Regions from separate parts of the Methylophilus sp. Q8 genome, predicted to be linked through region 3. Evidence: predicted binding sites of a transcription regulator. Region 3 holds the regulator's gene; each other region holds the start of a gene.

Region 1 (7,986 bases), 370 kb from region 3:
TGAATCCCAAATCGTAGAATGCTCAGCGGGCGTTTTCAGTGCCGTTGTTGACATACAAACTCCTAATAAATCTAACTAATCTCGATGAAGTCGCTTAACACATCATCTTTAATGCGCTGAAACTCCGGTGAAGTACGATGGCGCGGTCTGGGTAAATCCACATCCACCACGCGTTTGATACGCCCTGGATTGGCTTCCATGACCACCACGCGATCTCCCAGGAACACCGCTTCTTCGACGTCATGCGTGACCAGGATGGAAGTCGTGCCTTCGGTTTCCCAAAGACGTTGCAATTCTTGCTGCATCTTGAGGCGAGTCAATGCATCCAGTGCGCCAAACGGTTCATCCAGTAATAACAATCTTGGCTTGAGCACCAAGGCCCTGGCAATCGCGACACGCTGTGACATGCCGCCTGAAATCTGGTGAGGAAACGCCTGGGCAAATCCAGACAGGCCAACCAGCTCAATTTGGTGTTTCACGCGCGCATCCACCTCCTGCTGTGTCAGGCCAGAAGATTCCAGTGCCAACGCCACATTCTGCTCAACGGTCAGCCACGGGAACAAACGATGCTCCTGAAACACCAAGCCTCGATCCAGTGAGGTACCTGAGACTTTGTCACCCAGCCAGACAATGCTGCCGTCGTAAGCGCTATCCAGTCCTGCAATCAGCCTGAGTAAGGTCGACTTGCCGCAGCCACTACTACCGACAATGGAAATAAATTCGCCTTTAGTCACTGCCAATGAAAAATCTGACAGCACGGTCAACGCTTTACCGTTGAGCTGGAAAGTCTTGGAAACGCCCTCTACCGCCAGCACGGCCGACGAGCTCGCCAGTGACAGATGTTGCGAACCACGCAGGCCTGACGGTCTCACCGACGCATTGTCTTCGCCGAGGCTATCTACGTGCGCTTCATTGATCACACTTAAAGCGGTTTTAGGGCGACTCATGTTTCTTCCTGTGCAAAATAACTAGAGTGCTATACGCAATCCCTGTGCCAAGTTAAAAATTAATATTTATTACTTAATAATCATAAGGTTATACACATTCCAGAGAATACCCTGTGTTGGGCAATGTTGTATATCCATCATCTGACGGCAGGCATGTGCTGGTATAGCAACAGACATAAAAAAACAGATGGCGGGAGACCATCTGTTGGAAGGGATTGCCGGGAAGCAATAAAGGTTATTGTTGTGATGCAATCCGGGACGGTGCCCAGAAAGTCTCCAGGTTCAACTCCTTTAAAGCTTTGTCGACAAAGCTTGAGTTAAGCAGTTGCTGAATATCAATATCGTTTCGAATCAGGCCAGACTCACGCGCATAAGAGGCTGCACGTTTGTAATGATCCACCAGCGCCTGGTCATAAAGCGGTGACCAACGGTCACGCCAGCTCACGCTATCATCTTCATAGTCGCGCCTGACCACACTCTCAGGCTGCACCAGGCTGGCATAATCCTTGAGGTAGGTTTCCTTGTGCGCCTCTTGCGCTGCCCAATGGTTGGCTTTAATAAATGAGGTGACGATGGCTTGAGTGAGCTCCGGATGCTCTTTGACAAAGTCATTGCGCGCCCACAAGCCGCCCATCAGTTTCCAGTCCGGTGGAGCATTTTTGGTCGACCAGATGATTTTACCCACGCCTTTATCCACCAGGTTATAGGCATCACTTAAAGAGAAGAACGCATCTACCGAGCCACTGGCCAATGCCGCAGCACCGACTTGCGGATTCACGTTCACAATCTTGAAGTCGGTCAGCTTGAAGCCGTTTTTCTGCACCAGGTTGGCAAACGGAATCTCCCACGGGCGGCCCCGGTGCAAGGCAATGCGCTTGCCTTTGAGGTCAGCAATCGTTTTTGCCGTTGAGTTGGCGGGCACCACCAAATAAGAGTTACCGCTACGTCCCCATGGGGCGACCAGTTGCACGCGCGGCTTGGAGCCGTTCAAAATAATCGGTGGCAAATCGCCATAGGCCGCAAAGTCTATGCTTTTGTTGGCAAAGGCTTCGTTGACAATCGGGCCAACCATCGCCGTGGCAGCAGGCACCCACTCCAGCTTGACGCCACGCTTGGCCAAGGTTTCATCCAGCCCGGTTTCACTGGCCAGCTCGGTGCTACCCAGATAGTGCGTCTTGCCATTGAGGTTATAAGCCACGGTGGCAATTCTCACCACTTTCGGGTCGGTTTCAGCACTGTGGGCGCCTGACACCGTCAACGCCGTCAACGCCAATGCTGAAAATACATAGTTTAAAAATCTGCTCACACCTACTCCTTATTTACGTTTAAGCCGCGAGGCTTACTTACTTGCTTCAGGCAACCGCCGCATATTGATGCAACTGCTGTTCTGCATCACGCAACGGCCTGAAATCGATCCACGCATCCAGGTCAAAATCCTTATCCAACAGGCCATGCACCAACATAAAGTTCTTTTGCTGGCGGAACAGCTCTACGCGCTCCGGGGACAAATCAGGCGCTAGTTGCAAATGGAAGTTCTCACCATAAGCCGTCGCCACGCCGTCTTCGCCCGAGCGGGTTTCGGATTCCAGAATTTCGCGCACGCCTTTGAGGTTGCTTTTGGCCCAATCTGCCGCACGCAACGTTTGATAGAGGAAACGCACCACCAGGTCATAATGATTGTCCAACAAGGACTGATGTACGGTGATCGGACGCGGAGTGCCGTTATTGACGCGGCTGGACAGCTCAGGATAGCTATCGAGATCGATCCCCACCACAGCCCCCACACGTTTCGCGGCATCCACCGCAGATGCGCCTTTTACATATACCGCATCGACCTTGCCTTCGATAAGTGCATCAAGGCCAGACCACAACTCACCTAGACCATTGGGGTTATCACGGCCATTACGATTACCACGACCAGAAGGCACCTCTACCAAAGTCACATCATCCAGCGTCAGCCCGGCAATATTCAAAGCGCCTTTATAACCATGCAGGCTCATGCCACGAGCAATACTGCTGCCGCGTACATGGCTGGCAATCGGATGCTCGATAAACGCCGGCAAGGCCAGGCGCAAGCCCTTCAATTGTTCAGGCGTGGTAATGCCACTATCCGGCCGCACCAGGATCGCTTGCCATTCATCAATCCAGGTCAAGCCAATCAGCTTGGTCGGCGCACCTTGTGCCTTGGCAGCCAGCGCCAGCAAGTTGCCACCCTCACGAATCAACGAAGGTAACTCATGATCGTAATGATGCTTGGATAACTCTTTGGGTGCTTCTTGCAACGTGGCAATGTTAATGTTGTCACGCGCGAACTCTTCATTAAGCCAGCCTAATTTATAGGCCAGGCCAGTGGCAGTCGGCACCGGGCAACGGGTAAACCAGATTTGATCGATATGTTGTGCTGTGGTCACTTGGTAGCTCCTGTGATTACAAGTCAGATGGACGCAACAAGCCTTCTTCTTTGGCCTGGTCGTAAAGCTTGGACATTTTCCATTGTTGCTTCAACACGCCTGGGCCATACTCACGGGAGCCACCCAGGGCCTCTGCCAGGGTTTGCAACTTGGCGCCCTCTTCCAGCAACAGAATAAACTCTGCCAGTTTGCGCAGACCTTGCTTACCCCATACCGTGGCACCACCATTGGCTTCAAGAATCGCCGTGTGATGTGGATTAATCGCAATCTGGTCGAGGATAAAATCGACTTCCTGCTGGCGGCGGTCAATATAAATCGGCAACTCTTTAATCAGGTTGAAGCGCTGCACTGGCACATAACGGATAGGCAATGTGCGGTGTGTTTGTGCCCAGGCACCCAGGTAGGTGGAATGTATATGCGAAATCGTGGTGACTTCCGGGCGCACCTGGAACAATTTGGTATAACGGCCAGCGCCTGCGCCACTGCCCTTGCCGGCATAGACCGTACCATCAAAGCCCACCACGGTTGCTTCAATTGGCTTGCCCTTGTTAAACGGGCCCGGGTCATTCACGATGATCAATTTGTCCTGGCCTGGTACGCGATGCACAAAGCCTACGGTACCATTGGCAGTGATACTATCCGTCTCGCGAAAGACCTCAAAAGCCAGCTTGGCTTCCGCCACAGTTTCGTTTACGTAATGATCCAGATCCAGTTCAGTATTAACAGTCACGACAGTCATTGTCAGTCCTTTCAAAATTCATGCGAAAACAACACGGACTACTTTGCAAAGACTGTGCCACTTACAACAGCTAAAATTTACCTATAATAATTAGACACTTAGAAAAAACACAGATGCCAAGCACCTGTTGCCCCGGCAACAAGTGTTGCGATTAACACAGCAAAATGTTGAATTCCCGCCCATGATCTGGCTTACCTTCAATATAACAAATATGAATATTGTTATAATTTATAGAACTTTGACTTATTAATGATCAATGTAATATAGTGACTCGCCTGTTAAATAAGGAGTCAATGATGAGCGCACAACGATGGGATATCCGTGATTCGTACACCGAACGTACTGACCATGTGATCACACACCCCAATCCGTCTGCCGTCAGCTTGTCCGTACGGGCAAGTGCACTGGTATTCAGCGATCCCAAATCGCAAAATCTGCTGTCTTTGATCGAAAGAATTGCTTCCAGCAATGCAACCGCGCTGATCATTGGCGAAACAGGGACGGGTAAAGAACTCATTGCCCGCCATATCCACTCACTGAGCAACCGCAGAAACGGCCCGTTCCAGGCCATTAATTGCGGCGCTTTCTCAGAAACCCTGGTTGAAAGCGAGTTGTTTGGCTACGAAAAAGGCGCGTTTACCGGCGCCAACACCTCCAAAGTTGGCTGGTTTGAAACCGCCAATGGCGGCACACTGTTCCTGGATGAAATCGGTGACTTGCCACAGTCAACACAGGTCAAATTATTGCGCGTGCTGCAAGAGCGTGAAGTCGTACGTGTAGGCTCCAGAAAGCCGATCCCGATTGATGTGCGCCTGATTGCGGCGACCAATGTGAACCTGGAAGAAGCCGTCAAAGCGGGACGTTTCCGCGAAGACTTGTATTACCGGATTAAAGTGGTGCCGGTTGAATTACTGCCATTGCGCGAACGTCGTGGCGATATCCTGCCGCTGGTTGAGCATTTTCTGGCCGTATATCGCAATAAGCTGAACACTTCGGACCACAAACTGGCCCCCGAAACCACTTCGCTACTGATGGAATATCCGTGGCCGGGCAATATTCGTGAACTGGAAAACGTCATTCACCGTGCGGTACTGGTGAGTACCTCCGATACGCTTTATCCAAAAGATCTGAATTTACCCAAAATCAGCTTTAACCGGCCAGAGTTTACGTCTGATGAAGACAGCGGCATCACGGCACCACTGCCAAGCCGTGTCAGCTATGAGCGCCAAAGTGCGCTCTATAAATTGGAAAATATTCTCGAAGAGCTGTTTGAACAAGCCCCGGAAAATTTATATGAGCTGATCAATGGCACCACGGTCAGCAAGGCTTATGAGCACAGTAAAAACAATCAGGTGCATACCGCCAAACTGCTGGGCATCAGCCGCAATATCCTGCGCGCCAGGTTAAAAGAACTCAACCTGATCGCATAAAAAAAGAGGGGAATATATCCCCTCTTTTTTTATGCCGAATCTTGCAAATAACCTGCTAGGCAACCAGCGTTTCCGGCAAATGCTGCTTAATCAACACCGCGGCCTGTTCTAGCGCCTGGTCGATACGCTGTTCAATCACGGCACTGTCCAATTGGTAATTCGTGAACTCTGCATCCCGGGCATAAATGGTGGTCGGGATGGTGTAAATACCAAAAAAGCTGGCCAGGCTTCTTAAGTGCGACTCCAGCACCAGCGCATGGTGATCGCTGCCTCCTGTTGCCACCAAAATAGCGACTTTACCAGTGAGTTTTTTCGGGTCGACCAGATCAAAAAAGTGCTTGAGCAAGCCAGTATAAGAAGCTTTATACACTGGCGTGCCAATGACGATAATATCGGCCTGATGCAGCTTATCGTAGGCTTGCGTCAGCGCGGGCGGAAACTGGTTAAAGGACACGGTAGGTCCCAGCTCTGCCGTCAGCTTGGAAATATCGATCACCTCACCCGGACTATGAAACTTCTGGCTGGCCTTGGTCACCACAGACTCCACCAGCGACAAGGTTCTTGAGGGTGCAGTAATATTTCCGGAGACTCCAATAATTCGTGGCATTTCGATTTTCCTGATTAAACAATGTCTTGATTTAATAGCAAATAAAATGCCAGATTTAAACCCTTCATAATCAATCACTTGAAAAATAGATGCTGCCAATTCAACAACAAACGTCGCCAAAATGTTGGTCAGGCAACACCTCTGGCTATGCCACTAGGTTTTAATTTTGCGCACATGGCGGGCGGGCGTCATTTGTTCGGCGTACATATTAATCAGGCTACGCTGAACGCCGCCATCACCGCAGAGCTGAAAATGAATCAGGTAGCGTTTACCGACCTTGATAAACTGATTGGCCGCCTGGATTTCTTCCAGCGATAGCACCGGGTTTTCACCGACGTTGGTCGCAATATCCAGTTTGCTTCCCAGCCAGTCAACGCCAATTTTTTCTGGCGTGATACCACTCTCGCTATAAGCGACTGTTTTGACTTTTGTCACCGTGACTTGCTGCTGGCAATCAGGCAACACTTCATCCATGCTGACGAGCGCAATCACTGCTGGCCTTGCCTCGGCTTTGCTGCCGGTTTTATGCGGCGGCCCAAGAATCACTTTGGCACTATCACTGGCGGCAAAGGCGAAAGCGGGCAGCAGGCATTGCACGATCATGAGCAAACATGCGAGGCGAGCGGTCGCTGGTATGGTGTGAATCGAACGCATGGCGCGCTCCCTTCATAAGGATTTTTTTATTTAAATGGGCAGACTCACGATGGCGCGTATTCATTGCTTATTGTCATAGTGAGTCAACACTCACTTATGCGCACAAAGCTGTTGCAGGCCACAACATCAAGTCCCACATAATATAGCGCATTTGATGAGTCAGCGAAGCTGATTAACGCTTGTAAACCATCGCCACGTAGGCTGATTCTGACTAATCATTTAGCAAAGTACTGATAGAGCAAGCTGGCCCGGTCTTTTAAGATGCCATCATCTTCTCTGTCTAAAATGAAAGGCCAGACCTATGCTTTATTATGCATTGCTGTTTCTTGTGATCTCTTTTATTGCCGGTTTACTGGGCTTCAGAGGCATCGAGTCTGGTGCTGCAACGATCTCCAAAGTGTTCTTCTTTATCTTCCTGCTGCTGGCGATTGGGATTGCCCTGGCGGCTGTGCTGGGGATCAGCCTGTTCGCATAAAAGCAGCAAGAATCCCCCCTCATCGCGCGCCCTGACAAATTGTCCGGGCGCGTTTTAGCTTTACGCTCATGCGCAATCGCGGCGATAATACTTTATGGTTTCAGCCCGTCGCCCTGCACACACACCAACATCTAACGATCCCCAAGCGCTCGCTGGATGGATTGCGTCTTTACCACAACGTTTCACCGCGCATGAGTTAGCGCAGATTCGCCAGGCTGGCGAACTGGCCGCCACCCTGTATAGCGGAAAATACGCTATCAACGACAGCCCCTTACTGCAACACGCCCTGGGGACTGCTGCCATTGTGGCTGAAATGAATATGGATGCAGATAGCCTGATAGCCGCCATATTACAAGCCGCGCCTGACTTGTTAAGCGACTGGTCTGATGACCTGTCCAGCCAGTTCGGGCAAACGGTGGTGTGCTTGATAGAGGGCATCGCACGTATGTCCCATATTCAGGCGCTGAGCGAAGTCGACGGGGCGCAGCCTGCTGACAACAAACACAATGACAGGGCGCAGCAGCTGGAAGCATTACGCAAAATGCTGCTGGCCATGGTGCAGGATATCCGCGTGGTACTGATCAAACTGGCAGAGCGCACGCAATTGCTTCGCCACCTCTCGGGCGCCAGCCCGGCGTGCCAGGCGCAGGTTGCGCGCGAAAACCAGAGCATCTTTGCCCCACTGGCGAATCGGCTAGGCGTGTGGCAGTTAAAATGGGAGCT
Region 2 (7,986 bases), 580 kb from region 3:
GATAAACTCGGTCGAGCGTCCACCGATATCCACCACCAGCCGCTTTTCATCTGATTGCGGCAACATGCGGCTCACGCCTTGATAAATCAGGCGCGCTTCTTCTACACCCGAAATAATCTCGATCGGATAGCCGAGTACTTTTTGTGCCTGCCTGATAAACTCTTCGCTGTTGGCTGCCTCACGCAAGGTTTGCGTGGCCACGGCACGTACGTGCTCAGGTGGAAACCCTTTCAGGCGCTCGCCAAAGCGCGCCAGGCACTTCAGTCCGCGCTCAAACGCCTGCAGTTTCAGGTTACGGTCTTCATCCAGGTCACCGCCTTGGCGCACGGCTTCTTTTAAGTAGTCGACGCGCAGAATCTGGCCGTCAACGACGCGCCCGATTTCGAGACGAAAACTGTTGGAACCCAAATCTACGGCAGCGAGTTGGGTGTCTTGAGTAATATTTAGCATGCGATAATACGGGGTAGGTTACTTTAGGTAGCGGTTAATGGCCTTGGGGTATTCTGGAAAATAGCGTTCAATCACGCTTAAATCAAAGCTTCTCAAAATACTGGTATTGGATTCACGGTCGAGCAAGAACTGGAAAGAGGCCGCCACCAGCTCGGAAGCGTTGTGCGTGGCATCGAGCAACTGGCCTGCATAATCAGGTTTGACACTGACTTGATGCGTGGTGATGTGCGATCCATGTACGGTGACAGAAAACGAGTTCGGACTGGTTTCAATCACCTCAATATTCGCCATGCTTGCCTCCCCAGACAATTGCTGCAAACAGTATAAATTGTTATGTTGGCAGAGGCCAGTGAAACTAATATGAAAATGAAACCGCATGAGTATGGTTGATTTCATCAAACCGTCATGCCACAAAAATAAGATAAAACAACACTCAATATACCCTAGACACCCTACATGCGTAGCTTATTTTTCCTGATACTTTCACTTTTGATCGCCCCGTGTGCGCATGCCGCCCGCCCGCTGGTGACCGATGATGCCCGTTTGACCAATGCCCATGGTTGCCAGCTCGAAAGCTGGATGCGCAGCTATCAGGGTGGACAAGAGTTATGGGCACTGCCAGCCTGCAACCTCGGTGAGAATTTTGAAATTACCCTGGGTGGGGGCAGCTATCGTAACAATGACGATAACTACCATACTGAAGACTGGGTTGCTCAATTCAAAACGCTATTTAAACCGCTGGAAACCAATGGCTGGGGCATCGGCTTTGCTGCCGGGCGTGTCATGCATCCGGATATTCAGCCTGGGCCCAACCAGCTCGGTAATACTTACTTCTATATCCCGGTCTCTTTTTCACTGCGTGACGACGACGTGATTGTGCATGTCAACGTCGGCATGCTGCGCGACCGGCAGGAAGATCGTAACAAAGTTAATATGGGTGTCGGCTCCGAGTTTAAATTGGGTGGAAAATTCAAAGGCGTGGCTGAAGTGTTTGGTGACCATACGCAAAATCCCTTCTACCAAATGGGCTTGCGTTACTCGCTGGTGCCGGAGGTGTTTCAGATTGATGGCACGGTCGGGCAGCAAGTTAATGGGGATAGTCGGACGCAGTGGTTGTCTATTGGGGTTAGGTGGACACCATAGGGGGTGGTTTTATGGATTTAGAGTAGAAGGTAATTCTTTTCGGTGGTTGTGCTATTTAGGCGTTTTGTTTCGCCTTTTCGGCGAGTTACTTTTCTTTGCTTGCACAAAGAATAAGTAACCAAAAGAAATGCACCCCAACTTCCGCTTGTATCCTGCGCTACTCGAATTGCCGGGCGTCCATCGAAACTCGCCCTGACAAGCCACACAAGACGTGGCTTGTTGCGGAGCTCAAACAGCCGATGGCCGAAAACTCCCGCCAACCCTGCGTTGCTCGGCGCGGCAGATGGGGACCCCGAACACCTAGTGAGTGCCAGCATTAGTGCTCTTAACAAACCAATCTGTTTTTTGAACTGTTCAGAGTTCTACAATGTGAGTTTGGCGAGATAAATCCCATCCCATCACGCTGAGTAGCGGAGACAAAATAAGGGAGAAGGGATCGACTGTTTGAGCTCCGCGGCAGCTTGCGGGGTGTGCAAGCTGCTAGGGCGAGTTTCGTGACCGCTTATTTTGTTGAGCAACGCAAGGGAGCCGAAGGCCGTGATGGCTGGGTGCCCTCCTCTTTGGTTACTTTCTGAGGGGCAAGCATCAGAAAGTGACTCGCCTAGAGGCGAAACAAAACGTTGCCTAGAGTTATCAACGCTTCAATCCACCGATCAAAATCTACTTCAACAAAATAATCCGATTAATCTGCCCCAATCTAAACGCCGTCTTAGTCAATTTGCCCCCTTTTAGTGCTAGTGGCCGAATCGGGCAGGGCGGGATACGCCGCCCATCTTCCAGCAAAGTGTCATCTTCTGCCGTCGATTGCCAAACACCGCCATTGACTGGCCGGAATTGCCAGTGGATGTACCCGACTTTGGCACCCAACTGCAACATTTCGTCACGGTCCGGTGCTTCGCTCACCAGCAACTCACTTTCGAGTTCTTCGTCATATTTGCCAAACGCCTGTTTGCAGGCTAGGGCTTCATGTTCACTGGCGCCGACATAGGTGCAGGCGCGATGTTCTTCGCGTTGCACGTCCCAGGCGCCTAATTGCCAGGCGGCGTCGAGTACGGCTTCTTCGACCACTTCAGGCTGCCGCCAGCGGTCATTGATCTGCAAGGCTGAGCCTGGGACTGGCTGCAGGATGGGTTTGAGCATCGGCAGGGCGGGTGTGGGCTGTTTGCGAAAACCATGCCAATGCAACATGAGTAGCAAAGGCGTATCTGCACGCGGGACGGCGGTCAGGGTGACTGCGTATAGGGGCAGTTTCATGACCTGCATTTGCTCGATTAAGGTGTGAAAGAGATTCATACATTGCTCTCCTGACCGGGTCTTTGAACAAAGAATGCTGCTTTAATCAATCCCTAGCAAAAAGCATGCAAATAAATGCATCTCAAATGCCTGAAAAAGCATGGATTTTAATGACTGTCTGCCAGACGCAGGCGGCTGATTCAGGACTTAAATAATGGATTGGTTGGCGGATGACGCAGCTTTCACAATTCCCCTCTTGAAAAACGGTTTTTATTTCCCCATCTAAACGTAAATTTTTGTGTTCAACCCGTTTTTGGAGAAATTGTCATGACGACAGCGACAGCAGAATCGCAATCTAAACAGACCATGGGCTTTCAGGCCGAGGTCAAACAATTACTACAATTGATGATTCACTCGCTCTATAGCAACAAAGAGATCGTGTTGCGCGAGTTGATTTCCAACGCATCGGACGCGGCTGATAAGTTGCGTTTTGAGGCTATCTCTAACGGCAGCCTGTATGAAAACGACAGCGAGTTAAAGATCAACATCACGTTTGATAAAGACGCAGGTACGCTGACCATTGCCGATAACGGTATCGGCATGCGCCGCGAAGAGGTGATTAACAACATCGGCACCATTGCCAAATCTGGTACCAAAGAGTTCTTCCAGAACCTGACCGGTGATCAAGCCAAAGATGCCAACCTGATTGGCCAGTTTGGCGTGGGCTTTTACTCCAGCTTTATCATTGCCGACAAAGTGACGCTGATTACACGCCGTGCCGGTGAAGCCGAAGCCATTAAATGGGAGTCCGGCGGTGAAGGGGATTTCACCATTGAAACCACTGAAAAAGCCGGTCGCGGTACTGAGGTTGTTTTGCATCTGCGTGAAGGCGAAGATGAGTTCCTCAATGACTGGAAACTGAAAACCATTATCCGCAAATATTCCGACCATATCACTTTGCCTATCGTCATGAAGAAATCCGAATGGAAAGATGGCGAGAATGGCGAAGGCGGCCAGATGGTGACTACCGATGAAGATGAAACCATCAATAAAGCCTCGGCGTTGTGGGCGCGTAGCAAGAGCGACATCACTGAAGAGGAATATAACGAGTTTTATAAACACGTTTCGCATGATTACGAAAATCCGCTGGCGTATACGCATAGCCGCGTAGAGGGCAAGCAAGAGTACATTTCATTGCTGTATGTACCAGGCAAAGCGCCGTTTGACTTGTATGACCGTGATCGCCGCCAGGGCATCAAGTTGTATGTGAAGCGTGTATTTATTCTGGAAGATGCGGAAAAGCTGATGCCGCAATACCTGCGCTTTGTGCGCGGCGTGATTGACTCAGCCGATTTGCCGTTGAACGTGTCGCGCGAGATTCTGCAAGACAGCCGCGATGTGGAAGCGATTAAAAATGGCTCAGTGAAAAAAGTATTGAGCCTGCTTGAAGACGTAGCCGAAAACAAACCGGAAGACTACGCCAAGTTCTGGAACGAGTTTGGCCGTGTATTGAAAGAAGGTCCGGGCGAAGATTTTGCCAATAAAGACAAAATCGCCGGCTTGTTGCGCTTTGCCTCTACGTATGCGGACACTGAGACGCAAAACGTGTCGCTGAACGATTACATTGGCCGCATGAAGCCGGAGCAAGAGGCGATTTACTACATCACGGCCGATACGTTTGCTGCTGCCAAAAACTCACCGCACCTGGAAATCTTCCGCAAAAAAGGCATTGAAGTGTTGCTGATGTCGGACAAGGTAGATGAATGGTTGCTGGGTAGCCTGACTGAGTTTGACGGCAAGAAATTGCAGTCGATTGCCAAAGGCGATCTGGACCTCGGCAAGCTGGAAGATGATGCTGATAAAGAAGCGCAGAAGCAGGTGGAAGAAAATGCCAAAGACCTGGTTGAGCGACTGAAAGCTGCGTTGGGTGACACGGTGAAAGAAGTCAAAGTGACCCATCGCCTGACCGATTCACCTGCCTGCCTGGTGGCTGGTGAGCATGATTTGTCGGGTAACCTGGCGCGTATCTTAAAAGCGGCCGGACAAAAAGCCCCGGATAGCAAACCCGTTTTGGAAATCAACCCGACGCATAGGCTGGTAGAAAAACTGGGCGCGGAAACTGACGATGCCAAGTTTGCCGATTATGCGCATGTGTTGTTTGACCAGGCTTTGTTGGCAGAAGGCGGCCAATTGGAAGATCCAGCCAGTTTTGTGAAGCGGATGAACAGCCTGATTTTGTAATGCATCAGGTCGTTTCAAAAAAGTCCGCTTAGGCGGACTTTTTTATATTTTAAAGTTATAAATATATTGTTATTTATTATTTATTGATATTTAGGAGCTTTGCTAGAGTTTATGGCTACAACTCATATAAATCGAGGTGAAAGTCATGATACGTCGTCTGGCAACAGTGTTTCCGTTATTGGTGTCGTTTTCGTTTGGTAGCGCCTGGGCAACCGACGGCTATTTTGCACATGGGTATGGCGTGCGTTCACAGGGCGTGGCTGGTGTGGGCATTGCCTTGCCGCAGGATGCATTAGCTGCCGCGGCCAACCCGGCTGGCATGGGCAAAGTAGGTGACCGCATTGATGCGGGTGTGACCTGGTTTAGGCCAGTACGAGAGTCTGAGCTGGAAGGTAGTCCTTCACCAGGTGCAAATGGCGCCTACAAAGGTAACGATACGCAGAATTTTCTAATCCCTGAGTTTGGCTATAACAAGCAGTATTCTGAAGATGTGACACTCGGCGTGAGTGTGTATGGCAATGGTGGCATGAATACCGATTACAAAAACGGTATTCCATTGTTTCAAAGCCAGGGCAGTGCCGGGGTAGACTTGATTCAGGTATTTGTGGCGCCAACGGCAACCTGGAAGGTTTCTGAAAAACATATTATCGGCGCGTCATTAAACCTGGCTTACCAGCGTTTTGAAGCCAAAGGACTGCAGGGTTTTGATAATGCAACATTCAGCGCCGCACCAGGGCGTGTGACTAACAATGGCCACGACAATTCGTATGGGGCAGGCGTCCATATTGGCTGGTTGGGTGAAATCACCGATGCTGTCACGCTGGGGGCGACTTATCAAAGCCGCACCTATATGAGCAAGTTTGATAAATATAAAGGTTTGTTTGCCGAGCAGGGTGACTTTGATATCCCGTCTACTTATGGCGTTGGTGTGGCGGTGAAGGTGACGCCGGCATTGACGTTGGCGGCAGATTTTCAACGCATTAATTACGGTGAGGTAGATGCCGTAGGCAATGCCTCACAGGCGAATTTGTTTAATGGCCTCGGCAATGACAATGGGGCCGGTTTTAACTGGCAGGATGCCAAGGTGTATAAAGTCGGAGCGCTGTATCAATATAGCCCCGCTTTAACCTTGCGTGCCGGCTTTAACCATGTTGATCAGCCTATCCGCCGCGGTGATACCTTGCTCAATATCCTGGCGCCGGGTGTGGTAAAAGATCACGTGTCACTCGGTGCGACCTGGGTGTTGGGCCCGCAATCCGAGCTGTCGTTCTCCTATACGCATGCCTTTGAAAACAGTGTCAATGGCAGTGGTTCGATCCCGGCTGCCTTTGGCGGCGGCGAGGCAAACCTGAAGATGTATCAGGATGCATTAGGGGTGGCCTATACCTGGAAATTGTAAAACTCTTTTATTTTCGCCATCTTCGGGCGTTATAATCAAAAGCCACAACATGAATTTCGTGGCTTTTTTTATGTCTGACATATTCTTGTTGTAGGCTTGTTTTTTGCTTTTGGCTCATTTAAAGCAAATTTGTGATCAACACCTCAGGGGAAGATGTATGACTGCCAATGTGAAAAAAACACCTAAAAAAGCTGATAAATCTGACACAGCGCAAGCGGTCGATGAGTTCTTGCTTGAGCAACTGCCGATTCCGCAGGCGTTGCGTAATCACCTGACTTTTTCCATCGGCAAGTCCAATTCATGGGCGACGACGCGCGATTGGTACCAGACCGCAGCCTTTACTGTACGTGACCATTTGATGAGCCGCTGGGTGAATACGCGCGATGCCTATCGTGATGCCAATACCAAGCGTGTCTATTACCTCTCACTTGAGTTTTTGATCGGTCGCATGCTGTCTAATGCCGCACTTAATTTGGGCATTGCACCGGAACTAAGCGATGGTTTGCAGGAAATTGGCCAGCGGCTGGAAGGCGTGGCCGAACTGGAGCCTGATGCTGCCTTGGGTAACGGTGGCCTGGGTCGTTTGGCGGCGTGTTTTGTCGACTCCATGGCGACCATGGATATTCCGGCGACGGGTTACGGTATCCGTTATGACTATGGCATGTTCAGGCAAACCATAGAAAACGGCCAGCAAAAAGAAAATCCGGATAACTGGTTACGCTACCAAAATATTTGGGAAGTGCAGCGTCCAGAGCATACGTGTGAGGTGAAGTTTTATGGCCGCGTGTTGCATGTGCATACCGAACACGGTATTGAGCATCACTGGGTAGATCATGAAACTGTGGTGGCCATGCCCTATGATGTGCCGGTGCCTGGCTATGGCACGCAAACGGTGAACAATCTGCGTTTGTGGTCAGCCAAGGCAACCAATGAGTTTGACCTGGCATACTTTAATGAAGGTAATTATGAGAAATCGGTTGAAGGGCGCCATAGTGCGGAGACCATTTCGCAAGTGCTGTATCCGAATGACACGTCAGAATCTGGCAAGGCGCTACGCCTGAAACAACAATACTTTTTTGTCTCGGCATCTACGCAGGATATTCTGCATCGGTTTACCAACTATAACGCTGACTGGAATACCCTGCCGGAGAAGGTGGCGATTCAGCTCAACGATACGCACCCTGCCATTGCTGTTGCTGAAATGATGCATCAACTGCTTGATCATTACCACTTGCCATGGGACAAAGCCTGGAAATTGATCACCAAAATGTTTGCGTACACCAACCATACGCTGATGCCGGAGGCGCTGGAAACCTGGTCGGTAGATTTGTTCGCGCAGTTATTGCCACGCCACCTGGAGATTATTTACGAAATTAATCATCAGTTCCTGCAAATGGTCAATCAGCACTTCCCGGGCGATACTGCCTTGTTGCAACGTGTCTCCATTATTGATGAGACGCATGGCCGCCGCGTGCGTATGGCGCACCTGGCGATTGTCGGCAGCCATACTGTGAACGGGG
Region 3 (7,986 bases):
TTCTGGAGAAATGAGTTGAACACGCACAAGCCATTATTTTATGCCACCTGCTTGACCTTATGGGCACTGCTATCGTGGTCAACCAGCGTGCTGGCTGAAGAGTCTGACCGTGACCAGCCGATTGAGCTGGAAGCGGATACCGTGACCGTGAATGATGCCAAAAAAATCAGCATTTATACCGGCAATGTGATCCTCAACCAGGGCACCCTGCAAATCAAAGCCGACAAAATGATTGTGCGTGAAGACCAGGATGGCTTTCAGCACAGCACCTGTACCGGCAACCCGACCACATTCAAGCAAAAACGCACTGGCAAAGACGAATGGATGCAAGGCAGCGGACAGCGTATTGAATACAACGCGCGCATGGACAAGGTACAGCTATACACCAACGCCTGGGTCAAACGTGGTGAAGACCTGGTCACCGGTGACTACATCAGTTATGACGCCAATGCAGAGTACGCCGAAGTCATTGGCGGCACCAAGGCTAACCCCAATGGTACCGCCGGTAGCCGTGTCAAAGCGACTATCCAGCCCAAGAACAAAACCACGCCGCCTGTGATTGATAACAAGCCAACCTCGCAGCAAGGGCTGCGCATGAACCGCTCGCTGCAAATCAAAGTGGAACCGGCACCCGCCGACACCACTAATGAGCCTACGAAAGCGCAACCTTAAAGACCGGCCTTATGCAGACAACAGTTTCACCAGATCATAACCATTTACGTGTCAGCCACCTGAAAAAAGCCTATCAGGGACGCACCGTGGTTAAAAACACCACACTTGAGCTACGCAGCGGCGAAGTGATTGGTTTGCTCGGCCCGAATGGTGCTGGCAAAACCACCAGCTTTTATATGATTGTTGGCCTGGTCGCACTGGACGACGGCAGCATTACGCTGAATGGCGCAGATGTCAGCCGCGCGCCCATGCACGAGCGCGCCCGCATGGGCCTGGCTTACCTGCCACAAGAAGCATCCATTTTTCGTAAAATGACGGTGACTGATAATATTTTATCAATTCTGGAAACCCGCCCTTACACGGAAGAAGAGCGTGAAGCGCGGCTGGAGTCTTTACTGGATCAATTACATATCCAGCATATCCGTCACAGCCAGGCCGTCAGCCTGTCGGGCGGCGAGCGCCGCCGCGTAGAGATTGCGCGCTGCCTGGCCACAGACCCGAAATTCATCCTGCTGGATGAGCCATTTGCCGGGATTGACCCGATTGCGGTGATTGAGATCCAGAAAATTATCCGCTACCTGAGCAGCCAGAATATTGGCATTTTGATTACAGACCACAACGTGCGTGAAACCCTGGATATTTGTGACCGGGCGTATATCGTTAATGAAGGCGCTGTGTTTGCCGCAGGCACGCCAGACGAAATCATTCAGAACGAAGGCGTACGTGAAGTCTATCTGGGCAAGAATTTTAGGCTGTAACCTGATATGAAGCAAAACCTGCAATTACGCATCTCACAAAACCTGGCGCTCACCCCGCAACTTCAGCAGTCCATCCGCCTGTTGCAGTTGTCCACGCTGGAGTTAAGCCAGGAGCTGGAAACCATCCTGCAGGAAAATCCGCTGCTGGAAATGGCTGACGGCGAAGAAGGAGAATTTGAAGATAACTCGCCATTGGCCACCAGCTCGACAGACACAGAGCAGGTGGATGCAAGTTCATTTGATGTCGCTACCCAAAACGACCTCACTCCTCCTGCAGAGAGTCTGCGTGATGAACCACGTGACGAAACGAGCGGCACTGAAGGCGAACAACCGAATCTGAATGAAGAATTCACGCCGCCCGAGTTTGAAGATGACTACGAAGAGTTTGGCAGTGCCAGCAACTGGGACGAAGCGGGCCGCAACAACCTCGATGATGAAGATAGTGACTTCTCTCGCCAGGACGCCAACAATATCAGTCTGCGCGAGCACCTGATCAACCAGATGCAGTTGGCACATCTATCCAAGCGTGACATGGATCTGGTGAAATTTTTGCTCGACAGCATTAACGATGATGGTTATTTAGAGCAGGATTTACAAGAGATTGTCGACCTGTTGCCGCCAGAGCTGGAAATTGAGTTACTGGAGCTGGAAACCGCACTGAAATTGATCCAGAACCTGGATCCGATCGGCGTCGGCGCACGTGACCTGCGTGAATGCATCTTGCTACAACTGCAAGTACTGCCGCCTGAGACACCTTATTTGCGTATTGCGATGGCGATTGCCAAAGATCACCTGGCATTGCTCGCCAACAAAGACTTTGTCAAATTGCGCAAGGTACTCACTTGCGACGAAGCCGCGCTCAAAGGCGCGCAACACCTGATTCGCCAGCAAAATCCCAAGCCAGGCAACGAGTTTGCGACCTTTAGCCATGACCACTTTATCCAGCACGATGTCGTGGTCAAAAAAATCAAAGGCATCTGGATGGCATCGCTCAATGATGGCGTGATCCCCAAATTGCGTATCAATCAGTTGTATGCAGATATCCTCAAGCGCAACCGTGAAAGCTCCGGCCAATATCTGCAGAGCCAGATGCAGGAAGCCAAATGGATGATTAAAAATATCCAGCAACGCTTTTCTACCATCTTGCGTGTGTCGCAAGCGATTGTGGACAGACAGCGCAATTTCTTTGAACATGGTGAAATTGCCATGCGGCCCCTGGTATTGCGCGAAATTGCCGAAGAGCTCGACTTGCATGAAAGCACGGTTTCTCGCGTGACAACGCATAAGTATATGCTCACGCCACGCGGTGTATTTGAACTTAAATACTTTTTTGGCAGCTCAGTTGCCACCGATGCGGGCGGCTCATGCTCTGCAACCGCCATTCGCGCCCTGATCAAACAAATGGTCGCTGAAGAGAACCAGAAAAAACCATTGTCCGACAATCAAATCACCGATACGCTGGCGCAGCAAGGCATTGTGGTTGCGCGCCGCACCATTGCCAAATACCGCGAATCGCTGAATATTCCACCGGCCAACTTACGCAAATCGCTGTAAACCAAAAAGGCCGCAAATGCGGCCTTTTTTAATCAGTAACACATGTTTACTGGATGGTGATTTTGGCAAACTTGCGCTTGCCGACTTGTGCCACCACGGTCACCCCTTTTGCCAGTGACAGGTTTTTATCATCAACTTTTACGCTATCCAGCTTCACGCCGCCTTGTTGCACGGCGCGCATGGCTTCACTGGTGCTTTCCACCAGACCCGCCTGCTTGAGCAACTGGCTGATACTGATGCTATCACCGTCAATCGCCACTGCCACCTCAGGCACATCATCAGGAATCCCGCCTTTGGCACGGGTCTGGAAGTCTTGCAGGGCCTTTTCAGCCGCCGCCTGGCCGTGGAAACGGGCGACGATCTCCTGCGCAAAACCGACCTTGATATTACGCGGATTGTCGCCAGCAGCCACTTGTGCTTTCCACTGGGCGATAGTTTCCAGGGTGGCAAATGACAGCAAGTCGATGTAACGCCACATCAGTTCATCAGAAACCGACATGATTTTGGCAAAAATCGTCTCAGGCGCTTCGCTGATACCAATATAGTTACCCAAAGACTTGGACATTTTATTCACGCCGTCCAGGCCTTCCAGCAACGGCATCATCAACACGCATTGCTGCGATTGGCCAGCCTGCTTTTGCAATTCACGGCCCATTAGCAGGTTAAATTTCTGGTCTGTGCCGCCCAGTTCCAAATCGGCCTGCAAAGCCACAGAGTCATAGCCCTGCAATAAGGGATACAAGAATTCATGAATCGCGATTGGCTGGTTGCCTTTGAAGCGCTTGGAGAAGTCATCGCGCTCCAGCATACGGGCGACCGTATGGCTGGCTGCCAGCTTGATCATGCCCGCGGCACCGAGGTCGCTTAACCACTTGGAGTTAAACACAATCTCGGTTTTGGCCGGGTCCAGAATCTTGAATACCTGCTCGGAATAGGTATCAGCATTCGCCTTCACCTGTTCAACCGTTAACGGCGGGCGCGTGGTACTTTTACCCGTCGGGTCACCAATCATGCCGGTAAAGTCACCGATCAGGAATTGAATCTGGTGCCCCAGATCCTGCAACTGGCGCAATTTGTTAATCAGCACGGTGTGCCCCAGATGCAAATCAGGCGCAGTGGGGTCAAAACCCGCTTTCACACGCAAGGGTTTGCCAGTTTTCAGCTTTTCAATCAGTTCTTGCTCGATTAATAGCTCATCGGCACCGCGTTTGATAATCGCCAGTGCATTCACAATCTCTGGACTCAGTGCTTCAGTCGTCACTGAAGCTTGGTTTACGTCTGTCATAAAGGTTCTTTTTTTGAGGCGCGCGTTGCGCGCACTTCGTCATGAAAGTAAAACAGCTATTTTAACGTAATCCCATGCATTTCTGTAAGCCAGGCATGAGCAGTGTTACACTTATGCCTTATGAATTTTTCTGCCCCACCCACTCAAACGCGCCTGTTTATCGGCCTGATGTCTGGTACCAGTCTGGATGGGGTGGACGCCGTCCTGGTCGCGCAACAAGGCGAGCACCTGCAGCAACAAAGCCAGTATTTCCTGCCTTATCCGGCAGATATCAGGCAAATCCTGCTGGATCTGCATACACCAGCCGTCAACGAATTACATACTGCCGCTATAGTGTCCAATCAGCTGGCCGACCTCTATGCAGCGGCAGTGCAAGGCTTATTGCAAACAGCCAATGTATCGGCAGAAGCCGTGACGGCGATTGGCTGCCATGGGCAAACCATACGCCACTGTCCTGATCTGGCCAACGGCCAGGCCTATACCTTGCAACTGGGTAACCATGCACGCCTGGCGGAACGCACTGGCATCACCGTAGTCGGCGACTTTCGCAGCCGCGACATTGCGGCTGGCGGACAAGGTGCACCATTAGTGCCCGCCTTTCACCAGGCAGTCTTTGCGGCACCTGACACACATCGCGTCATTTTGAATATTGGCGGCATCGCCAACCTGAGCGACTTACCGGTGAGCGGCAAGGTGATTGGCTTTGATTCCGGCCCCGGCAACTTACTTATGGACTCATGGACCCTGCAGCACACAGGCCAGAGCTATGATGCTGGTGGCGCCTGGGCAGTACGTGGCGACGTCAATCCAGCCTTGCTGGACGCTTTGCTCGCTGACCCGTATTTTGCATTGCCCATCCCGAAAAGCACTGGCCGCGACCTGTTTAACCAGGCCTGGCTCCATGCACACCTGCAAGCCCATGCTGACACACCACAGAATGTCGCGCGTACGCTGCTGGAACTGACTGCAGTGACGATCGCCAATGCCTTGAAACAGCATTGCAGCGGTGCTGCAGAAATCTATGTCTGCGGCGGCGGTGCGCACAACATTGCCTTGATAGACAGATTGCAAACCCTGTGCGGGCGACCAGTGCAACACACGGATAGCCTGGGAATTGGCGTCGACTGGGTGGAAGCCGTTGCTTTTGCCTGGCTGGCGCAACGTTGCGTGGATCATCAACCCGGCAACCTGCCTGCCGTCACCGGCGCAGCAGGGCCACGGGTATTAGGCGCGATTTATCCGAATTAGGACTAAGACACCCTAAAGCAGTGCGAATGCACTCAATGTTTGATTTAAACTGGTGCAGGATTGAAGACGATTTTTTAACTTTTCCACCCTCATTTCCGCGCAAGCCCCCATATTCAAAAACGATTGCGTATAATTTAGACAACCTTGACTTAAACAGAGTACGTTATGGCTACCAAAGCGACCATTACATTTGACAACGACAGTACCGCAATTGAATTGCCCGTCTTAAAGGGCAGCTTGGGCACGGATGTAATCGATATCCGTAACTTGGGCAAACATGGTTACTTCACATTTGACCCCGGCTTTATGTCTACGGCTTCTTGCAACTCCGGCATCACCTTTATTGATGGTGAACAAGGGTTGCTGTATTACCGTGGCTACCCGATTGAACAGCTGGCAGAAAACTGTAACTTCCTCGAAGTTTCGCACTTACTGCTCAATGGCGAACTGCCGGACCTGCAACAACGTGAAGCATTCGTCGACACCATCAGCCAGCACACCATGCTGCACGACCAGATGAGCAACGTGTTTCGCGGTTTCCGCCGCGATGCCCACCCGATGGCAGTCATGATTGCGGTCGTGGGTGCCATGGCTGCGTTTTATCCCGACAATAACAATGTGGCCGACCCGGAATCTCGCCGGGTGGCCGCCATGCGTCTACTAGCCAAAGTACCGACGATTGCCGCCTGGAGCTACAAGTACAATGTAGGCGAGCCATTTATGTACCCCCAAAACAAGCTGGGATACGCAGAAAACTTTATGCATATGATGTTCGCGACCCCTTGCGAAGAGTATGTACCCAACCCGATCCTGGCACGTGCATTTGAGCGTATCCTGATTCTGCATGCAGATCACGAGCAAAACGCATCTACCTCTACCGTACGCCTGGTTGGCTCCAGCGGCGCCAACCCGTTTGCCTGTATCGCGGCCGGGATTGCCTCTTTGTGGGGCCCATCCCATGGCGGTGCCAACGAAGCAACATTGAACATGCTGGAAGAGATTGGCGACGTCAGCCGTATTGGTGAATTCATCAAGCGCGCCAAAGACAAAACTGACAGCTTCCGCCTCATGGGCTTTGGTCATCGCGTCTATCGCAACATGGACCCGCGCGCCTCCATCATGCGTAAAACCTGCCATGAAGTATTGAATGAACTGGGTCTGCACGATGACCCTATGTTCAAACTGGCGATGGAACTGGAAAAAATCGCGCTGGAAGACGAATACTTCGTCTCACGCAAACTGTATCCGAATGTCGACTTCTACAGCGGTATCGTCATGCGTGCCATGGGCATTCCAAACTCCATGTTTACCGCCATATTTGCGCTAGCGCGCACCGCTGGCTGGATTTCGCAATGGAGCGAGATGAATGCCGACCCGGAGCAAAAAATTGGCCGCCCACGCCAATTGTATGTCGGCTCTGAACGCAGGGAGTTTGTACCGCTGCACCAACGCTAGCCACAGACTGAATCACGCCTGCAAAAACAAAAGCCCGACATCAATAGATTGTCGGGCTTTTCATATTCTCCGATCCTGATCGTTTCCGCTAACGCAACACACCAAGGTCATGGAGCTGTTTTGTCAGTGCATCCGCCAACTCACGATAACCTTCTGCATTCGGATGCACTTGATCGGCAAGCAGCCGGCCATCTGACAAGACAGCAGACACTGCGTGAGGCACTAATAGTGCGCCAGTTGCCTCGGCCGCGCGTGCATAGAGCGGGTGATCACTGAGCGGGCCAGCCAGACTCACTTCCGGCATGGCAATCAATATAGCGGCTGCATCCGCCTGCTGTACTAAATGTACGATACTTTTCAGGTTTTCCTCGACACGCGCTGGCGCCATTTGCCGCAAGAAATCATTGCCACCCAGCTCAATAATGACCAATCGAGGTCTATGCTGCACCAATAAGCCCGGCAAGCGTGACAAACCACCGCTGGAAACATCCCCAGCAATACCAGCATTGATGACCTGCCAGCCGGTCTTGCGTGCCAGCAGTGTCGGATAATCCTGCGTACCATGCTCGGCGCCTGTACCGTAGCTAATGCTATCGCCCAGCACAAGTACAGTCGCGCCAGCCGGGATAGCCTGCACCTCTGCTGCATGCTTGGTACAGCCCAGGCTGATAGCCATACTCGTGACAAGTATCAGCCGGCATAAAAAAAGCCAAGCACCCGCTTGGCTTTTCTCAATCATAAAACGCATGACTGAATGCAGTCGTTAAACCGAGAACGAGCTACCACAACCACAAGTGGTGGTCGCATTCGGGTTGCGGATCACAAACTGTGAACCTTGCAGGCTATCGGTGTAATCAATCTCGGCACCGGCCAGATATTGCAAGCTCATCGGGTCAATCAGCAACGTGACGCCATCTTTATCGACTTGCGTATCATCATCGTTTACTTCTTCTTCAAACGTAAAGCCGTATTGGAAACCGGAGCAGCCACCACCGCTGACGAATACACGCAGTT
Region 4 (7,986 bases), 110 kb from region 3:
TTCCAGCCCGCGTGAAAACCAGTGGTAGACAGGGGGTGAGCCCACATAAGCGATATCCAAGTCGCCAGCAGCCACGGCCTGTTGCAGCAAGGGGCCATCATTAAAAGATTTGATATCTACATTGAGCCCTTCGGCAGCATAAAATCCTTTCTTATCGGCAATGACGGCTGGTGCGTTTGCCATGGCATACACCCAGCCGATACGCAGTGGTTTATCTTCTGCGAACGCAGCAACAGTCGATACGCCCAGAACGGCGAGCATGATGAAAGATGTAGTGATGAGTTTTTGGATCATTTTTGATACTTTCTGGTTATGCGTTGATATTGGAAACACTTAAGTTTGTATGGATGACATCCGCTATCGTGCCCATCAATGTCGTCCGGTGCTCTATAAAGCTTGGCAGTTTGCGTGTGTGGATGCTGGTTCTTGGGCGGGGAATATCAATCGCCTGTTCGCTATGGATTCCTTGCGGCGCAATGCCGAGTACCACCACGCGATCCGCCAGAAAGATGGCTTCATCAATATCATGGGTAATGAATAGTACGGTTTGCCCTAGTTCAGACCACAAGCGCAAGGTCTCTTCATTGAGGTGGCTGCGTGTGATGGCATCCAGTGCGGCGAAAGGCTCATCCATCAATAGCAACGCTGGTTCCAGAGCCAGTGCACGTGCCAGAGAAACCCGTTGCTGCATCCCGCCTGAAAGCTGGTAAGGCAGTTTGCCTGCTGACTTGTCTAATCCAACCAGTGAGAGGTAGTGCATCGCCTTCTCGGTCTGCTCTTTCTGGCCAAGTTGATTTTGCATTCTGAGCCCGAAGCGTACGTTCTCAAGTGCCGTCAACCAGGGGAACAGCTGTGGAGATTGAAAAACATAGCCGAGTTCTGGCATTTCTGGGCGAACAGGTTGATGGTTGATGCTGATGGTGCCTGATGTCGGTTGCTGGAAGCCTGAAAGCAGGTTTAGAAGCGTGGTTTTGCCACAACCGGAGGGGCCAAGCAATGAGACAAACTCACCGGGTTGAGCATGTAGCGAAAATGCATTAAATACCGCATGCCCGTTTGGATAGGAAAAACTGATATTATCAATTGATAATGATGCGGCGCGCCTTTGCGGTGGTGCTGGTTGCACAGCCGATAAATTATTTTGAGTTGCCATGAGCGATCAACTATGTAAAATTTGCACGAATAATACAAGTTAATACAAGTTGGCACAAAGAATAAAAAAATATATTCTTATAACTTATTTATCTATCGCTTTTATCTACCGTTGCGATCACCCAATAGCAGGCATGCGTTTGATAAGCGTCATTCATGCACACTGAGATGGACTTAACCTTGAAACAGACACCCTTCACTCTTGTTCGTGAAAATCCAACCTCTTTGTATTTGCAGATTTCATCATTGCTACGCGAAGAAATCAGCAGTGGTTTGTATGAACCTTCTGGAAAGTTACCCTCTGAAGCGGAGTTAGTCAGGCGATTTGAGGTCAGTCGAATTACGGTCAGGCTTGCTTTGGATCAACTGGTTGAAGAGAAAATCGTTGAACGCAAGCAAGGCAAAGGCACTTACGTTTCTAACAAGCAATTACGTCATGGGTTGGATACACTGCGTAGCTTTTATGAGTCGCTGGTGATTCAGGGCCTTAAACCTGAAATGCGGCTGCTTTCACGTCAGCTTGCCGATATCCCAGAAGCCATCAGCAATGTGTTTGGCGCAGGCATGAATAAAGGCCTGCGGATTGAACGCTTGCATCTTGTCGATGGTCAGCCGATCGCTTTGGGAACCAGCTATTTGCTTGCAGAGGTGAGTGCTATCAGTTGGGAGTCGATTGAGCAGCAACCGAGCTATAAGGCCATTGAGGCGATTACCGGTCTGCAAGTTGCCAGAGCTGATTTAGCGATTACAGCGCAATTGGCGGACGAAAAATATGCCCGGCTCTTAGAGATAAGCATAGGCATGCCATTGTTAGTGATGAAAAGAGTGTCTTATTTATCTAATGGCATCTGCTGTGATCATTCACTGTTTCATATACGCCCGGAACATTATGAGTTTGTGTTGAGTAGTTATTTCAAACAGATCGGGTCCGGGCAGTAATATTCTGCATGCTTGTTTAAGTGCTGGCGCCCGTCCCGGAAACCAAGGCGAGTTGGTGGCCGAGCTTATGCTTCTTGGTCGCTAGGTACTCTGCATTATGGGGATGGCTAGGGATTTCCAGTGGGACGATTGTTTCCACAATGATGCCATCGGCAGCGAGCGACTGTGATTTGTCCGGGTTATTGCTCAGTAAGCGTATGGATGCCACCTGCAAATGCTGTAACATGGCCGCTGCTATATCGTATTCGCGCTGGTCTACTGGTAAATTCAAGGCAAGATTGGCTTCCACGGTGTCCAACCCTTGTTCTTGCAGTGCATACGCGCGGATTTTATTGGCGAGCCCGATGCCGCGCCCTTCATGCCCGCGTAAATACAAAATCACCCCTCGTCCTTGCTGCTGTATCAGGCGCTGTGCCTGCTTGAATTGCTCGCCACAATCACAACGTTGTGAGCCGAATACGTCGCCGGTCAGGCACTCGGAGTGCAAGCGTGTGAGTACGCTGGTGTGGCCTGCCACATCACCGAGCACCAGCGCAATATGCTCAATGCCAGTTCTGTTATCCTCAAAGGCATGCAAGCGGTATGTGCCGTATTCAGTGGGCAGGTTGGCGCTGGCTTTGGGCGTGATCAACGCCTGCAAAGAAGTGACAGCAGGTTTGAGCGCAAGGTTACTTGAGGGCATTGATAGCTCCCATTTTAATCAACTTGGCGCGCAACACATTGCGGCTTAAGCCCAGCAGTTTGGCGGTTTGCACCTGGTTATGATGGCAGTGGTGGTAGGCGGCGCGCACCAGGGCATCTTCAAAATAATCGTAAAGCTGGGGTTTGCCAGATTCAAACAGTTGCTGCAAGGCTTCTTCCAGTAAGTCGGGTGCATGACTGCCGGCCTGCGGCGAGTGCTCTTGCTTGGGTCTATGCAGCGAGATGGAGGATAAATGTAAGTCTTCACTACGCACCAGGTTGTTGCGGCAAATCAGCAGCGAGTGGTGAATCACGTTCTCCAGTTCGCGGATATTACCAGGCCAGCTGTGTTGCACCAGTTTCTGTTTGGCCGAGTCATCCAGGCGGATCTCTGCGTAACCCAGGCGGCGTGTATATTCGCTGACAAAATACTCGGCCAGCGGCAAGATATCGCCTGGCCGGTTTCTTAAGGTAGGCAATTCCAGGTGGGCGACACGCAGGCGGTAAAACAGGTCTTCGCGGAAATTACCGGCCTGTACGGCTTCTTCCAGGCGGACATTGGTGGCGGCGACCAGGCGGACGTCAATTGGCGTTGATTTTCTGGCGCCCAGGCGCACCACTTCGCGCTCTTGTAACACGCGCAGCAGTTTGACCTGGATGCTCAGCGGCAAGTCGCCGATTTCATCTAAAAACAGCGTACCGCCGTTGGCGGCTTCAAACCAGCCGGCCTTGGCGACAAATGCACCGGTAAAAGCGCCTTTTTCATGCCCAAACAATTCGCTTTCGACCAGGGTGTCAGAAAAGGCGCCGCAGTTGACGGCGACAAAGGGTTTGCCTTTGCGCTTGCTTAAGGCATGCACATGGCGTGCAATCAGTTCTTTGCCGGTACCGGTCTCGCCGATGATGAGTACATTCGCGTCGCTGGGCGCAATTTGCTGGATACGACTGAGCAAGGCAATGGATTTAGGATCCTCAAACACTTGTGCGGTGGCACGAATAGACGTGGTGAGCGCGCGGGAGTTGGGCAGCGTGAGTAGCTTCTTCTCATTCTCGCCGTAGTCCAATTCACCCGCCTGATCCAGATTCTCGATAAATTTGTCCATAATATTCATGAGTAAAATGTAGGGTTAGGGAAGCTACCAGTCAGCGCCCATTCACCCAGCTCCTTAATTTTGTAATCTAGTGGATCGTGCAGCGTATGCGTTCTCAAATTGCGCCAGTGCCGGTCCAGCCGCAGTCCGGCATGCGTCGCGCGTGACCCTGCCACTTCAAACATCCGGCTGGTGATATCCAGCCCGGTGCGGGTTGCCAGGACCTTGGCGGCACTGATGCTGGTCGCCAGCAAGCCGCGATCTTCCTCGGTGAGTGCCAGGCCCTTGGCCCAGGCGATATCCAGTTTTTCTGCCGCCTGGTTAGTCAGTGCACGCGTTGCTTCCAGGCCGACCCAAAATTCACCGTAATGGGCGAGGATGTACGGGTCCTGGCTGGTGATATCAACATTGGCATTCTTCCACGGCCGGGCTTCGCGCAAGGTGTAGTGTTGCGCGTCGTTAAAAGCGCCTTCGGCAATACCGAGGTAGATATTGGTTAATATGAGTTGCGCGATCAGCGGCCGCAAGCAGGCAAACGGGTTGCTGAGTGGCCCGGGCTCGGTGAGTAGCTCGTTTTCCTCCACCCTGACTTTTTCAAAGTTCACGCTGCCACTGTCGGTTTGGCGTTGGCCGATATTGTCCCAGTCATCGAGGATGGTCACGCCGGTACGCAGGGTTGGGATGGCGGCAATCACCAACTGACCATCCGTCTTTTTAATGGCGGAAGCAATCAGCATCTCGGAGTCCATGGCGCCCGAGCAAAAGCTTTTTTTGCCTGAGAATTCATGCCAATGGTCATAACTTTTGCACAGCGTACGTTCATCCAGCGGATTGAGCGCATTGCCCCAAAACCAGTTGGATTGCGCGGTTTGCTCGTACCAGCGTTCCCATTGGTCGGGCCGGGAGAAGAGTCGTACCGTTGCCAGCATCAGATGTTGAAAGCCATAGACATGCGCAATCGAGCTGTCTACTTTGGCAAACTCTCTGACCACTTGCAGCGTCTCTTGCCAGTTGGCACCGTAGCCGCCGTACTGGCGTGGGATGATCAATGACAGCAGGCCGCTGTTGCGGATCGCATCCCGTTCCAGTTTTGGCGTACCGCCCTGATGATCACGTTCCACGGCGGTCAGCGAAAACGATTCTGCCAGTTGTTTGGCTACCGCCAATGCATGCTGGCCTTCATTGAGGCGTGCCGTTGGCGGGATTGCAAAAGTATTTATATTCAAAAGTAATATCCATCTGGTTGCATATGCTTAATAGTTCAGCATGATTTGTGCCAACTCCGGCAGGGGCCGTGAATCACTACTGCTATGGCAGAAATTGTCGGGTAAATGAAAAAATAATTCTTATAAATCATATGGTTGAGAAAATTTTGAATGGTTTTCCGGCCGCATCGTTTTTTGCCGGACAGCGATCTCCGTCACCCTGTTGCTGAATAATCAGCACACATGCTGCTGATACAGCAGCACCCGCAGAAAATATGCTGATTATTCAGCAACAGCGTTCGGTGTCTTTGTAAGTAACTGAATTTAATGATTTTTATTTGTGGCATGCTCTTTGCACTAGGCTTTCCATGTATGCAGCATGAATAGAAGGAAACACACAACATGGAAATATTCTGGTTTTTACCCACGCACGGTGACCAGCGTTATCTTGGCACCAGCACAGGTGCCAGACCGGCAACACTCTCTTATTTAAAGCAGATTGCACAGGCGGCAGACCGCCTGGGTTACGGCGGGGTGCTGGTGCCCTCCGGGCGCTCTTGCGAGGATGCCTGGGTGATTTCCTCGGCCTTGATCAATGAAACCAAACAGCTCAAATTTTTGGTCGCGACGCGGCCCGGCTTTATTTCACCGGTGGTATCTGCGCGCATGGCATCGACGCTGGATCGTATTTCCGGCGGGCGTTTACTGATTAATGTGGTGGCGGGCGGTGACCCGGTAGAACAGCAGGCGGAAGGCAGCTTCCTGGATCATGATGCCCGCTATGCCGAGGCAGAAGAATTCCTGTCTATCTGGCGGTCGGTATTGACTGAAGACGCCGTCGATTATGAAGGCGAGTATTTACGCGTCAAAGGTGCGAGTTTACCGACCGGCAGCCTGCAAAAGCCTTATCCGCCGCTGTTTATTGGCGGGGCCTCTGAGGCGGCGATTCAGCTCAGTAGCAAGCATATTGATGTGCATTTGACCTGGGGCGAGCCGCCAGCAGCTGTGGCCGAAAAAATCAGGGTCATTCGTGCGGCGGCTGCAGCACAAGGCCGTAGCATCCGTTTCGGTATCCGCTTGCATGTGATTGTGCGTGAGACCAGTGAACAAGCCTGGCAAGCGGCTGAAGAACTGATTTCGCACGTGACCGATGACACTATTGCTGCGGCACAGGCCGCTGTCGCCAATTTTGATTCGGTGGCGCAAAAACGGATGACCGAGTTACATCATGGCCGGCGTGACAAACTCGAGGTCTCACCCAACTTGTGGGCCGGGGTGGGGCTGGTGCGCGGCGGGGCGGGCACGGCGCTGGTGGGTAATCCACAAGAGGTGGCTGACAGGATTAAAGAGTATCAGGCGCTTGGCATTGATTATTTTATTTTCTCTGGCTATCCACATCTGGAGGAGTCTTATCGCGTGGCTGAATTGCTGTTTCCCTTATTGCCTGTTAACCAGCAGGCCAGCGCCGAAGTCAGTATCAATACCAATATGACGGGGCCGTTTGGTGCGGCCAAACCGGTCAAGCATGCGGCATAGGAGGGATGATGACTCTGGCACTGAATTCACGCCTGGACGACGTTGAGGCATCACATGGCATTGTGTTTGGTGGCACGCCACGCGAGCGGGCCAAACAGCTTTGCGACTATCTGGCAGAAACCGCGATTGAGCGCGATGCCGCGGGCGGTACACCGTATGAACAGCGTCAGGCGGTACGAGATAGCGGGCTGTTGAAGTTGCTGATACCGAAAACCTATGGCGGCCTAGGCGGCAGCTGGCAGGAAATCTACAGCATTATTCGCCAGATCGCGCGTGTGGACAGCTCGATCGCACAGGTATTCGCTTTCCAGTTTTTGATGCTGACTTCGATCCGCCTATATGGCAGTGAGGTGCAATGGCAGCACTATTTCAAGCTGACTGCCGCGCAAAACCTGTGGTGGGGCAATGCCTTGAACCCTTTGGATAACCGCACCGTGGCACGCAAAGGAGCAGCTGGCTATGTGTTTACCGGGCAAAAGAGCTTTTGCTCCGGCTCCATGGATTCTGACTACCTGATTGTGTCTGCGATTGAAGAAGGCACAGGCAAGTTTCTGGTGGCCGCGGTGCCAACTGATCGTAGCGGTATCCAGCTCAATGGCGATTGGGACAATATCGGCCAACGGCAGACAGACAGTGGCAGCGCTGAATTTAACCAGCTGCGGGTGGAAGACAGCGAATTGCTGATGAACCCTGGCCCGTTGAGCTCGCCATTTGCCAGCCTGCGTTCATTGGTAGCGCAACTGATTTTTACCAATATTTATCTCGGCATTGCCGAAGGCGCGCTGGCAGAAGGTGCGAAATATACGCGTAGCAGCAGCCGGGTCTGGTCAGGCTCTCTGGCGCAGACCATACACGAAGACCCGTTTACCTTGCTGCATTACGGCGAGTTCTGGGCCAGCTTGCATGCGTCGGCCGTGCTGGCAGATCATGCGGCAGGCTTACTCGATCACGCCTGGCAGCAAACCTTGGGTCTCGATGAGCTGACCCGTGGCGAACTGGCGCTGGCAGTGTTCTCGGCCAAGGTCAACGCAACGCGTGCCGGGTTGGATGTCACTACCCGCGTGTTTGAAGTGGCTGGCGCCCGCGCCACCACCGCCAAGCTGCGCATGGACCGCTTCTGGCGCAATTTGCGCGTGTATACCCTGCATGACCCGGTGGACTACAAACTCAAGGATTTAGGTGATTGGGCACTTAATGGTCAGTACCCCACACCGAGTTTCTACGCCTAACGCATACTAAAGAAAGTTTATGAAACAAAAAATTATCGATCTACGCAACCGTCCTGCGTTTCTGCATGACTTTTTTGGCGCTACGCCCAACACCCCTGCTTATGACACTGCCAAATGGCTCAACCAGCGTGTGGGTTCGCTTGAACCCGAGCA

What was found. Region 3 encodes sigma-54, which starts transcription at its own class of promoters, with help from an activator protein. Its sites were predicted from a motif close to TGGCACNNTTCCTGCT; they were not measured.
Region 1: the regulator sigma-54 is predicted to act here: its motif matches at 4,142-4,157, upstream of GQ52_RS07755 (class II aldolase/adducin family protein).
Region 2: the regulator sigma-54 is predicted to act here: its motif matches at 6,559-6,574, upstream of GQ52_RS08770 (glycogen/starch/alpha-glucan phosphorylase).
Region 4: the regulator sigma-54 is predicted to act here: its motif matches at 5,304-5,319, upstream of ssuD (FMNH2-dependent alkanesulfonate monooxygenase).

The regions. Positions count from the first base shown of each region.
Region 1 covers NZ_JUHE01000001.1:1,581,516-1,589,501, reverse strand. Annotated here, with positions in the region: gene GQ52_RS07775 (energy transducer TonB) at 1-54, opposite strand, end outside; gene GQ52_RS07770 (ABC transporter ATP-binding protein) at 72-947, opposite strand; gene GQ52_RS07765 (ABC transporter substrate-binding protein) at 1,183-2,253, opposite strand; gene GQ52_RS07760 (ABC transporter substrate-binding protein) at 2,300-3,358, opposite strand; gene GQ52_RS07755 (class II aldolase/adducin family protein) at 3,375-4,097, opposite strand; gene GQ52_RS07750 (sigma-54-dependent Fis family transcriptional regulator) at 4,394-5,527, shown strand; gene GQ52_RS07745 (NAD(P)H-dependent oxidoreductase) at 5,583-6,134, opposite strand; gene GQ52_RS07740 (hypothetical protein) at 6,288-6,788, opposite strand; gene GQ52_RS13950 (DUF1328 domain-containing protein) at 7,090-7,263, shown strand; gene GQ52_RS07730 (bifunctional (p)ppGpp synthetase/guanosine-3',5'-bis(diphosphate) 3'-pyrophosphohydrolase) at 7,358-7,986, shown strand, end outside.
Region 2 covers NZ_JUHE01000001.1:1,784,774-1,792,759, forward strand. Annotated here, with positions in the region: gene GQ52_RS08740 (exopolyphosphatase) at 1-450, opposite strand, end outside; gene GQ52_RS08745 (hypothetical protein) at 469-741, opposite strand; gene GQ52_RS08750 (hypothetical protein) at 907-1,593, shown strand; gene GQ52_RS08755 (hypothetical protein) at 2,254-2,886, opposite strand; gene htpG (molecular chaperone HtpG) at 3,154-5,067, shown strand; gene GQ52_RS08765 (outer membrane protein transport protein) at 5,216-6,466, shown strand; gene GQ52_RS08770 (glycogen/starch/alpha-glucan phosphorylase) at 6,624-7,986, shown strand, end outside.
Region 3 covers NZ_JUHE01000001.1:1,207,645-1,215,630, reverse strand. Annotated here, with positions in the region: gene lptA (lipopolysaccharide transport periplasmic protein LptA) at 16-672, shown strand; gene lptB (LPS export ABC transporter ATP-binding protein) at 684-1,430, shown strand; gene GQ52_RS05860 (RNA polymerase factor sigma-54) at 1,437-2,984, shown strand; gene tyrS (tyrosine--tRNA ligase) at 3,031-4,269, opposite strand; gene GQ52_RS05850 (anhydro-N-acetylmuramic acid kinase) at 4,390-5,517, shown strand; gene gltA (citrate synthase) at 5,683-6,972, shown strand; gene GQ52_RS05840 (GDSL-type esterase/lipase family protein) at 7,061-7,648, opposite strand; gene erpA (iron-sulfur cluster insertion protein ErpA) at 7,736-7,986, opposite strand, start outside.
Region 4 covers NZ_JUHE01000001.1:1,094,159-1,102,144, forward strand. Annotated here, with positions in the region: gene GQ52_RS05300 (ABC transporter substrate-binding protein) at 1-294, opposite strand, end outside; gene GQ52_RS05305 (ABC transporter ATP-binding protein) at 311-1,153, opposite strand; gene GQ52_RS05310 (GntR family transcriptional regulator) at 1,333-2,091, shown strand; gene ribA (GTP cyclohydrolase II) at 2,108-2,773, opposite strand; gene GQ52_RS05320 (sigma-54-dependent Fis family transcriptional regulator) at 2,760-3,875, opposite strand; gene GQ52_RS05325 (acyl-CoA dehydrogenase family protein) at 3,881-5,089, opposite strand; gene ssuD (FMNH2-dependent alkanesulfonate monooxygenase) at 5,471-6,604, shown strand; gene GQ52_RS05335 (acyl-CoA dehydrogenase family protein) at 6,613-7,833, shown strand; gene GQ52_RS05340 (amidohydrolase family protein) at 7,853-7,986, shown strand, end outside.